3 regions of the Staphylococcus equorum genome follow, and region 1 is predicted to be linked to each of the others. Evidence: riboswitches for the same ligand, from Rfam matches in the RefSeq annotation. Region 1 holds a riboswitch; each other region holds the start of a gene.

Region 1 (3,273 bases):
TATGTTATGTCATGAGAGGTTTCAAAACGTAGATAAACCAAGTGCTATAAAAGCATTTGGTTTATTTTTTATAGATGTTTTTCCTTGAGATAATCTTTGTTTATCAATTTCTTTACTAAATTTACAAGGAAATGGAAGAATTCTTTTTCGCTAATTCATTTATATATTTGTTGTCCTATATTTTAGTTCCTTCAATGAATCAAGGCAGTGATTTGTGCCGACTCCGGCGGGAAAAGTACTAGCCGAATACTATAGGATGAGTCATGCCTGCTGTAAGTGTGTACTAAAAAGTGCCGACAAAGTTGAAGACTTTGTCGGCACTATGCAACTGCTCATTAAGTTCTATAAACAAAGATTTTAAATAGTTATTATTGAAGCATTTCCTTATATACTTTTTGGTTTTGATAAACAGTAGTTAGCAGAGGTGCATTTAATTGGTATGATGCTGCTAAATTTAATAAATAACCTTGTAAATGATCTGCTTCAATATTTAATCCTTTTTCCATATCTCGTTGCATAGAAGTCTTGAAGTGATAGGATAATTTCGGCAGTGATTTCATATATTGATCGACGATATTATCCGAAATCGGCGCATTATGTGTACGCATAATTGAAGCGATTTCATTGTATAGTGACTCAATAAAATCAACGCCTCCCACGCTATCACGAATTGGTCCAATTGGTGCATGCATGAGTGTAGTAAGACTTGATAGTACAGTGATCATTAAATATTTATGCCACATACCTTGCTGGATATTTGAACTTAAAATAAATTCAGCTTTGGTATTTGAAAAAGCTTGAGCAATTTGTTCAGCACGTTCACTTTGATCACCATTTAATTCACCAAAAAAGAGTTTGTCAAAAGGACTTGTATGAACGATTTCACCAACGGGGTTTAAAGTCGTTTCAATAACGCAATAACCACCCATAATTTTATTTTCACCGAAAGTTGATTGTAACTTTGGTAGATGTGCGATTCCATTAAGTAATGGAATAATCACTGTATTACCGTTAACAAATGGTGTTAAATCTTCAAGCGCATGTTCTAAATGATAAGACTTAGAAGACAAGAGCACTATATCGAATGGTTTCACACGGTCTTTTCTTGTAATAAGTTGAGGGTTAAAGTGATAGTCACCCTTTTCGCTATGAATAGATAGACCATTACGCTCTAGATATGATTTTCTTTTTGAACGTACTAGAAATGTAACGTTTTGACCACCTTCAGCTAAGCGACCACCAAAGTAGCCCCCGATACCACCTGCTCCTAAGACTAAAATTCTCATTATTATGCAACTCCTCGTGTTATGTATTATTTCTAACTTGTTAATATATATATACCACTTCATAAAATTATTACGCATATATATATATATATTTTATATTATTATTGTAGATGTATATATTAAATTAAGGTGTTATTTTTTCTTTAGCTTCTCAAATTATAAAGTTAACTATCAGAATGATTATTGTTTCACATGGAACGAAGTGGAAATATTTATGAAAACAAATGATTTAGAATTTTCTAAAAACTTATTGACTAATCATGAGTGCGATGCTAGGATTAAAACAATCAAATACATATGATTTACTCTTATCTAGAGTGGTGGAGGGATGTGCCCTATGAAGCCCAGCAACCGTCGTTTTTGAAATGGTGCTAATTCACAGAAAGTAATTTTACTTTCAAAGATGAGGGAAGGTGGATACTTTCTCTTGAAAACCAAGAGAAAGTATTTTTTTATACATAGCTTTAGTCGTAAATTAAAACAAATTATAAGGAGAGATTTGATGAAAAGGGTTACAAGTTTAGTTTCGTTATTAGTATTAGCAGTTATATTAGCAGCGTGCGGAAATTCAAAGGGTGAAGGTGAGGATAAAAAAATCACGATAGCAACGTCTCCTGCACCACATGGCGAAGTGCTAAAACACGCTAAAAAAGCAATGAAAGAAGAAGGTTATGAATTAGAAATTAAGACAGTGAATGACTATAAAGTGCCTAATAAATTATTAGATAAAGGCGATGTAGATGCAAACTTTTTCCAACACGTGCCTTATCTAAAAGCTGAAAAAGAAGATCATAACTATAATATTGAAGAAGTAGGAAAAGTCTTAACTACGCCAATGGGTGTGTACAGTAAAAAATATAAAGATATTAATGATATCCCTAAAGGCTCAACAATTTATGTATCGAACAATCCTGCTGAAGAAGGACGCTTCTTATCATTTTTTGTTGATAAAGGTTTAATTAAAATTAAAAAAGGTGTAAATATTGAAGATGCAAAATTTGAAGATATTGTAGAAAATAAAAAGGATTTAAAATTCAATAACAAACAAGGTGCTGAATTTTTACCAAAAACATATAACAGCAAAGAAGGCGCGGCAGTTATTATGAATTCCAACTATGCTATCGATAATGGACTAACACCACATAAAGATTCGATTGCAGTTGAGGATAAATCATCACCATTTGCAAATATAGTCGCCGTTCAAAAAGGCCATAAAGATGATAAAAAATATCAAACGTTAATTAAAGTACTACAATCAAAAGATACACAAGACTTTATTAAAAAAGAATACGGTCAAGACGTCATTCCTTATGAAAAATAGGTTGTCATAGATAACACAATAAATTGGTTACATTTTATATAGTAATTAAAAGTACCATATATTAATATTCTATAAATAAGGCGGGGATAAAATGTCCAAAATAGGAATCATTGGGCTTGGTAAAGTAGGAAGCCAAGTACTTACAGACGTCCAAAATTTAAATTTATTCTCAGATATTGTATTAATTGATACAGATACAGAAAGAGCAAGTGGTGAAGCACTGGATCATTTGCACACGCAAGGTTTACCTAATTCAACCCACATCAATATTCGCGAGGGCAATTACGAGGATTTAACCGATGCCTCATTCATTGTAATTACAGCAAGTGTGCCAACAGATCCTAATGAGGGTGACCGGGTATTGCTTGCGAAAGGTAATCGAATTATGATTGAAGGAGTCATGAAACAAATTAATCGAGTGACACAAGATGCGATTGTTATTTTAGTTTCCAATCCAGTAGATACAATTACTTATATGAGCAATGCATCTCAGTACCCTTCACATAAAATAATTGGTACTGGTACATCTTTGGAAACATCTCGATTTAAAACATTGATTGCGTCATATTACCAAGTTGACCCTAAGAATGTTGAAGCGTTTGTGATTGGAGAACACGGGCAACATGCAGTTCCTGTATGGAGTAAAGTTAGAATTTATGGCATGAC
Region 2 (3,273 bases), 720 kb from region 1:
AATAGGGTTTAATAATGTCTGAGGTACACCTTCAATTTCTAATGGGATATCTAATCCGAACATATCATCTTTAATATATTCTATTTCACTTAATTGTCCAGTAATAGCTTGGTTTACCATTTGTCTTGTATAGTTAAGGCTGATACGACGTCCGAGCCCATATTGGCCACCAGTCCAACCCGTGTTAACTAGATAAACGTCTACGTCATGTTCATCAATTAAATCTCCTAATAGGTCTGCATATACTTTTGCGTTGAGAGGTAAGAATGGTGAACCGAAACAAGTTGAGAATGATGGTTCTGGCTCTGTAACACCACGTTCTGTACCAGCTAATTTAGCTGTGAAGCCGCTTAGGAAATGGTACATTGCTTGATCTTTAGATAATTTAGAAATAGGTGGTAATACACCAAAAGCATCAGCAGTTAAGAAAATAATTGTATTCGGATGTGCTGCTTTAGAGGGTGTCACGATATTATCGATATGATCAATTGGATAAGCGGCTCTTGTATTTTCAGTGTAATAGTTATCATCGAAGTCTACATCACCATCTTCATCGACAACTACGTTTTCTAAAATAGTACCATATTTAATTGCGTCGTAAATTTGTGGTTCCTTTTTATATGAAAGGTTAATTGCTTTAGCATAACAGCCGCCTTCAATATTGAAAATGCCGTTTTCATTCCAACCATGCTCATCATCACCAATCAGTTTACGTGTTGGGTCAGCAGAAAGTGTTGTTTTACCTGTACCGGATAATCCGAAGAACAAAGCAACATCACCTTTATCGCCAACATTAGCTGAACAGTGCATGCTCATGATTTTATCTTTAGGGAGTAAGTAGTTCATTACTGAGAATATGCCTTTTTTCATTTCTCCAGCATATTCAGTGCCACCAATCAATATTACTTTATGTTTGAAAGAGGTAATTATAAATGTTTCGGAGTTTGTGCCGTCAACTTCAGGAACTGCTTTAAAAGAAGGTGCTGAAACAATAGTGAAATCAGATTTGATTTCGCTAGCTTCTTCTCTAGTACTTGGGCGAATGAACATATTTTGTGCGAATAAATTATGCCAAGCTAATTCATTAATCACTGTGAGTTCTAATTGTGAATCTTCATCACTACCTGCATAACCCTTAAATACATAAAGTTCATCTTTTTTGTTTAAATGGGCTAAAACTTTATCATACAAATTTAAGAAAGTTTCTTCTTCGATAGGTTGATTTATGTTACCCCAATCGATGTCATCTCTATAAGATGGTTCATTTACAATAAACTTATCTTTTGGAGAACGACCTGTGTATTTACCTGTTTTAGCGTTAATTGCTCCAAGTTCAGTCAATGCGCCTTCATCATTATTTAAAATTTTGTTATACAACTGTGTTGTAGATAATTGAAATAATGATGATGGTTTGTCCAATATACTTTCAATCTTGCTTGTGTATGTGTATGTATCTACCGCCATACTAATCCCTCCAACGCTATTTAGTTAATGTAAGCCTTTACAATTAAAGAGTATAACACATATGTATTATTAGTCCACATCATATTAAAAGGAAATTTAAATAAATAATAATAATTGTTAAATTGACAATATATCATAGATTAGGTACTATAGGACTTAACGGATTCTCTTATCCTGAGTGGCGGAGGGACATGGACCCAATGAAGCCCAGCAACCTCTTCTTAATACGAAGAAAGGTGCCAAACCGTTTGCAGACATATATCGTCTGAACGATAAGAGCGAATGGACGTATAAGGGCCTTCTCTCTATTTAATATAGTGATGAAGGCCCTTTTTAATGAGCTCAACAGAGAGAGAATTTTCGTAATTTAAAACTAAAGGAGCAAATTATGACATACAATAGAAGATTATTTACTTCAGAATCTGTAACAGAAGGGCACCCAGATAAAATAGCGGATCAAGTATCTGATGCAATATTAGATGAGATATTAAAAGACGATCCTAATGCAAGGGTAGCTTGTGAAACTACGGTAACTACTGGTATGGCGTTAATTTCAGGTGAAATATCTACAACAACTTATGTTGATATTCCAAAAGTAGTAAGGGAAACAATTAAAGAGATTGGTTACACACGTGCAAAATATGGGTATGACAGTCAAACTATGGCCGTATTAACAGCAATTGATGAGCAATCTCCTGACATCGCGCAAGGTGTTGACACAGCATTAGAGTATCGTAATGATGTTTCTGAAGAAGAAATTGAAGCAACTGGTGCTGGCGACCAAGGCTTAATGTTTGGTTATGCTACGAATGAAACGGATACGTATATGCCTTTACCAATCTTCTTATCACATCAACTCGCTAAGAAATTATCTGATGTGCGTAAAGATGAAATATTAAAATATTTACGCCCAGATGGGAAAGTACAAGTAACAGTTGAATATGATGAACAGGATAAACCACAACGTATAGACACTATCGTTGTTTCTACGCAACATGCAGAAGATACTGAATTGCAACAAATACAAGATGACATTAAAGCGCACGTCATTTATCCAACAGTGCCTGAAAATCTATTAGATGAAGACACTAAATTTTATATTAATCCTACTGGTCGTTTTGTGATTGGTGGTCCTCAAGGAGATGCTGGACTTACTGGTCGTAAAATTATTGTAGACACATATGGTGGTTATGCACGTCATGGCGGCGGTTGTTTCAGTGGTAAGGACCCAACAAAAGTTGACCGTTCTGCTGCCTATGCTGCACGTTATGTAGCTAAAAATATTGTAGCGGCTAAATTAGCAGACAAATGTGAAGTACAATTAGCATACGCAATTGGGGTTGCTGAACCAGTTTCAATTTCTATTGATACATTTGGAACAAGTAGTGTCAGTGAAAATGAATTAGTGGAAGCGGTACGTAAGCATTTTGACTTAAGACCTGCTGGCATTATTAAAATGTTAGATTTAAAACACCCAATCTATAAACAAACAGCTGCCTATGGTCACTTTGGCCGTACAGATATCTTATTGCCATGGGAAAAATTAGATAAAGTAAACTTATTAAAAGATTCTGTAGAAGTATAATAAACTAAAATTTAATTTTATGGACTTTTCTATCGAATGATGAGCTATTATCTATTATAATTAAGTTACTGAACACATAAAGGAGCGTTTTTGTTATGAATTCATTAGGGCCAATAGAAATTGGTTTAATCGTGGCAATCATCGTAGCAGTCATTTGTTTGATATTATTTATGCTTGCTTTAAAAAGTAAAAAGAAAGCGCAAAAAAAGGCTGAAGAGCAATAT
Region 3 (3,273 bases), 1.1 Mb from region 1:
TCAGCTGAGCAATACTCAGAAATGATTGGTGAATAAAAACAAAGTATGAACTCCATGATATAGATTATCTTGGGGTTTTTTTAATGAGAATAATCTATTTTATGTGGTTTTTAGTCAAGTTAAAAGATGCATAAAGTGAGCTATAGTAAATCATAGCTTAATAGTACTAAAAAACAGTTCTTATATAAGATAATGAATATTTAATTAGATGTCTTTAAATGACAAAAATTATTTTCAATAATAAGATAAGATTAGGAATATGTAAATTATGTTTATAGTCGCTAAGTATTGTGAAGAACTAAGTAGATTGAACAACTATCAACATTTAGAGGGTGGATGTCATGACGATACTAAACCAAGTTATCATTGTCGAAGGCAAGTCAGACAAGAAGCGGGTAAAGCAAGTTATTGATCAGCCAATTGATATCATATGTACAAACGGTACTATGGGCATTGATAAAATCGATGAAATGGTTGAAACTTTATATGATAAACAAGTGTATATTCTTGTTGATTCAGATAAAGAAGGTGAAAAGATACGGAAATGGTTCAAACGATATCTCAGTGAAAGTAAACATATACGCATAGATAGACAATATTGTGAGGTTGCTAGATGCCCTAAACCATATTTATCCAAAGTACTGCGAAAACATGGTTTTTCTGTAAAAGACGCAGAAAAAGTAGCTAAAGCAAAATTAGATTATATAGCTGAAAGGGTAAGTTTATTAACATGAATGTAACAAGTGAACACCGTGCAGATGTGCACGAACATGAAGAAAAAGAAAAATATTTAATATTTGGTTATACACCAACGTGTGGAACTTGTAAAGTTTCAGAACGCATGTTAGATATAGCAAATGAAATTTTGAAACTACCAATTACAAAAATAGATTTGAATTTTCATCCTGATTTTAGCCAAGCGCAAGAAATACAATCTGTACCTGTGCTCATGTTGATGTCTAAAGGTAAAGAGCAGAAAAGAATTTACGCATTTCAATCTGTTCCTTATTTGTTAGAAAATTTAAAATAGTTATTGACGAAACATGAGTGCGATGATAGGATTAAAAATAATTAAATAAATGATACTCTTATCAAGAGTGGTGGAGGGATGTGCCCTTTGAAGCCCGGCAACCGTCTGAATCAGAAATGGTGCCAATTCACATGAAGTTACGATTAACTTTGGGAGATGAGAGAAGCGATTAATGCTTTCTCTTTTCTTCACTGAATAATAGAGGAAGCATTTTTTAATTGATAGTGTAATACAAGGAGGCAAGTGTGATGATTGAATTAAATCAAATAGTCAAAAGGTACAAGACAAAAAAACACGACGTACTAGCTGTAGATCATGTTGATTTAAACATTCAATCAGGCTCAATCTTTGGAGTAGTTGGTTTTTCAGGAGCGGGGAAAAGTACTTTAGTAAGACTCTTGAACAATCTCGAGCAACCTACTTCAGGTGACGTAATTATTGATGGAGATAAGATTGGTGATTTATCTAAATCAGATTTAAGAAAAAAACGTCAAAAAGTGAGCATGATTTTTCAACATTTTAATTTACTGTGGTCACGAAATGTATTAAATAATATTACATTTCCGCTAGAAATTGCTGGTGTTTCGCGCCGTGAAGCGAAGCAACGTGCTTTAGAACTAGTGGAATTGGTAGGACTAAAAGGAAGAGAAAATGCATATCCATCGGAATTATCAGGCGGTCAAAAGCAACGTGTCGGTATCGCGCGTGCATTAGCTAATGAACCTACTGTATTGCTTTGCGATGAAGCAACAAGTGCTTTAGATCCTCAAACGACAGATGAAATTCTAGAATTATTATTAAAGATTAAAGAAGAACGAAATTTAACAATCGTAATCATTACACACGAAATGCATGTCATTCGACGTATCTGTGATGAAGTCGCTGTTATGGAAAATGGCCGTGTAATTGAACAAGGCAAGGTTACAACTGTCTTTGAAAACCCACAACATGAAGTAACAAAACGCTTTGTGAAAGATGATTTAGACGATGATTTTGATGAATCTATCACAGATTTAATAACATTAAATGAAAATGATTATGTAGTTCGCTTGAATTTTACAGGAAGCAATACTACGGAGCCGTTAGTATCATACATAACTAAGACGCATAATATTGATGTAAATATATTGGAAGCTAATATTAAACATACGAAAGACGGTTCAATCGGCTTTTTAGTAGTGCATTTACCAACAGTAAATTCAGAAAAATTCGAAAAGTTCAAAAATGATTTAGAAGCGCAACACGTTTCAGTGGAGGTGTTAAAGCATGGGTAATTCGTTTGGTGACATACTCCGTGAGATGGTTACTATGCCAAATATTAGTTGGGACGAAGTTTGGTTAGCAACATATGAAACAATTTATATGACTGTAATAGCAACAGCGTTTGCTTTTGTTTTAGGACTGATTTTAGGTGTATTACTCTTCTTATCAGCTAAAAGTAAATCACCAGTGGCAAGAGTCTTTTATAGTGTAGTTTCATTTATCGTAAACTTATTCAGAGCGATACCTTTCATTATTCTCATACTCTTGTTGATTCCATTCACAAGTTTAATATTAGGAACAATTAGTGGACCAACTGGAGCTTTACCAGCATTGATTATTAGTGCTGCACCGTTCTATGCAAGATTAGTAGAGATCGCATTTAAAGAAATCGACAAAGGCGTAATCGAAGCGGCTTGGTCAATGGGCGCAAATACATGGACAGTAGTGAAAAAAGTCCTTTTACCAGAAGCAATGCCAGCTTTAATATCCGGTATTACAGTGACTGCAATTGCTTTAGTTGGATCAACAGCGGTTGCTGGTGTAATTGGTGCAGGTGGTTTAGGTAACTTAGCGTATTTAACTGGCTTCACACGAAATCAAAATGACGTCATATTTGTATCAACAGTTTTAATACTGATTATTGTATTTATCATTCAATTTATTGGTGACTGGTCTACAAATAAAATAGATAAACGATAAATTTTAAAAGGGGACTTTATTATATGAAAAAAATATTAAGTTTAGTTTCTGTAGTTGCTTTAGCACTTTTATTAGCAGCATGTGGCGGTGGCGGAGATGAAAAAGATAAGACAATTACAGTCGGAGCTTCGCCAGCACCGCACGCAGAAATATTAGAAAAAGCAGAACCATTGTTAGAAGATAAAGGTTATAAGCTAAAAATCAAAACGATTAATGATTATACAACACCGAATAAATTATTAGATAAAGGTGAACTTGATGCGAACTTCTTCCAACATACA

What was found. Region 1 has a riboswitch for S-adenosylmethionine ahead of PYW44_RS01630 (MetQ/NlpA family ABC transporter substrate-binding protein). Riboswitches for the same ligand answer to the same signal wherever they lie in the genome.
Region 2: it holds a riboswitch for S-adenosylmethionine, as region 1 does, so the genes downstream of both, metK (methionine adenosyltransferase) here and PYW44_RS01630 (MetQ/NlpA family ABC transporter substrate-binding protein) in region 1, are expected to answer to the same signal.
Region 3: it holds a riboswitch for S-adenosylmethionine, as region 1 does, so the genes downstream of both, PYW44_RS09595 (methionine ABC transporter ATP-binding protein) here and PYW44_RS01630 (MetQ/NlpA family ABC transporter substrate-binding protein) in region 1, are expected to answer to the same signal.

What each region holds. Positions count from the first base shown of each region.
Region 1 is NZ_CP118982.1:366,915-370,187, forward strand. Features, by position in the region: gene panE (2-dehydropantoate 2-reductase) at 369-1,286, opposite strand; SAM riboswitch class I at 1,592-1,696, shown strand; gene PYW44_RS01630 (MetQ/NlpA family ABC transporter substrate-binding protein) at 1,789-2,607, shown strand; gene PYW44_RS01635 (lactate/malate family dehydrogenase) at 2,699-3,273, shown strand, end outside.
Region 2 is NZ_CP118982.1:1,090,014-1,093,286, forward strand. Features, by position in the region: gene pckA (phosphoenolpyruvate carboxykinase (ATP)) at 1-1,464, opposite strand, end outside; SAM riboswitch class I at 1,631-1,743, shown strand; gene metK (methionine adenosyltransferase) at 1,853-3,049, shown strand; gene PYW44_RS05370 (nuclease-related domain-containing protein) at 3,145-3,273, shown strand, end outside.
Region 3 is NZ_CP118982.1:1,999,042-2,002,314, reverse strand. Features, by position in the region: gene gcvH (glycine cleavage system protein GcvH) at 1-36, shown strand, start outside; gene PYW44_RS09605 (toprim domain-containing protein) at 342-734, shown strand; gene PYW44_RS09600 (thioredoxin family protein) at 731-1,030, shown strand; SAM riboswitch class I at 1,086-1,193, shown strand; gene PYW44_RS09595 (methionine ABC transporter ATP-binding protein) at 1,279-2,304, shown strand; gene PYW44_RS09590 (methionine ABC transporter permease) at 2,297-2,992, shown strand; gene PYW44_RS09585 (MetQ/NlpA family ABC transporter substrate-binding protein) at 3,016-3,273, shown strand, end outside.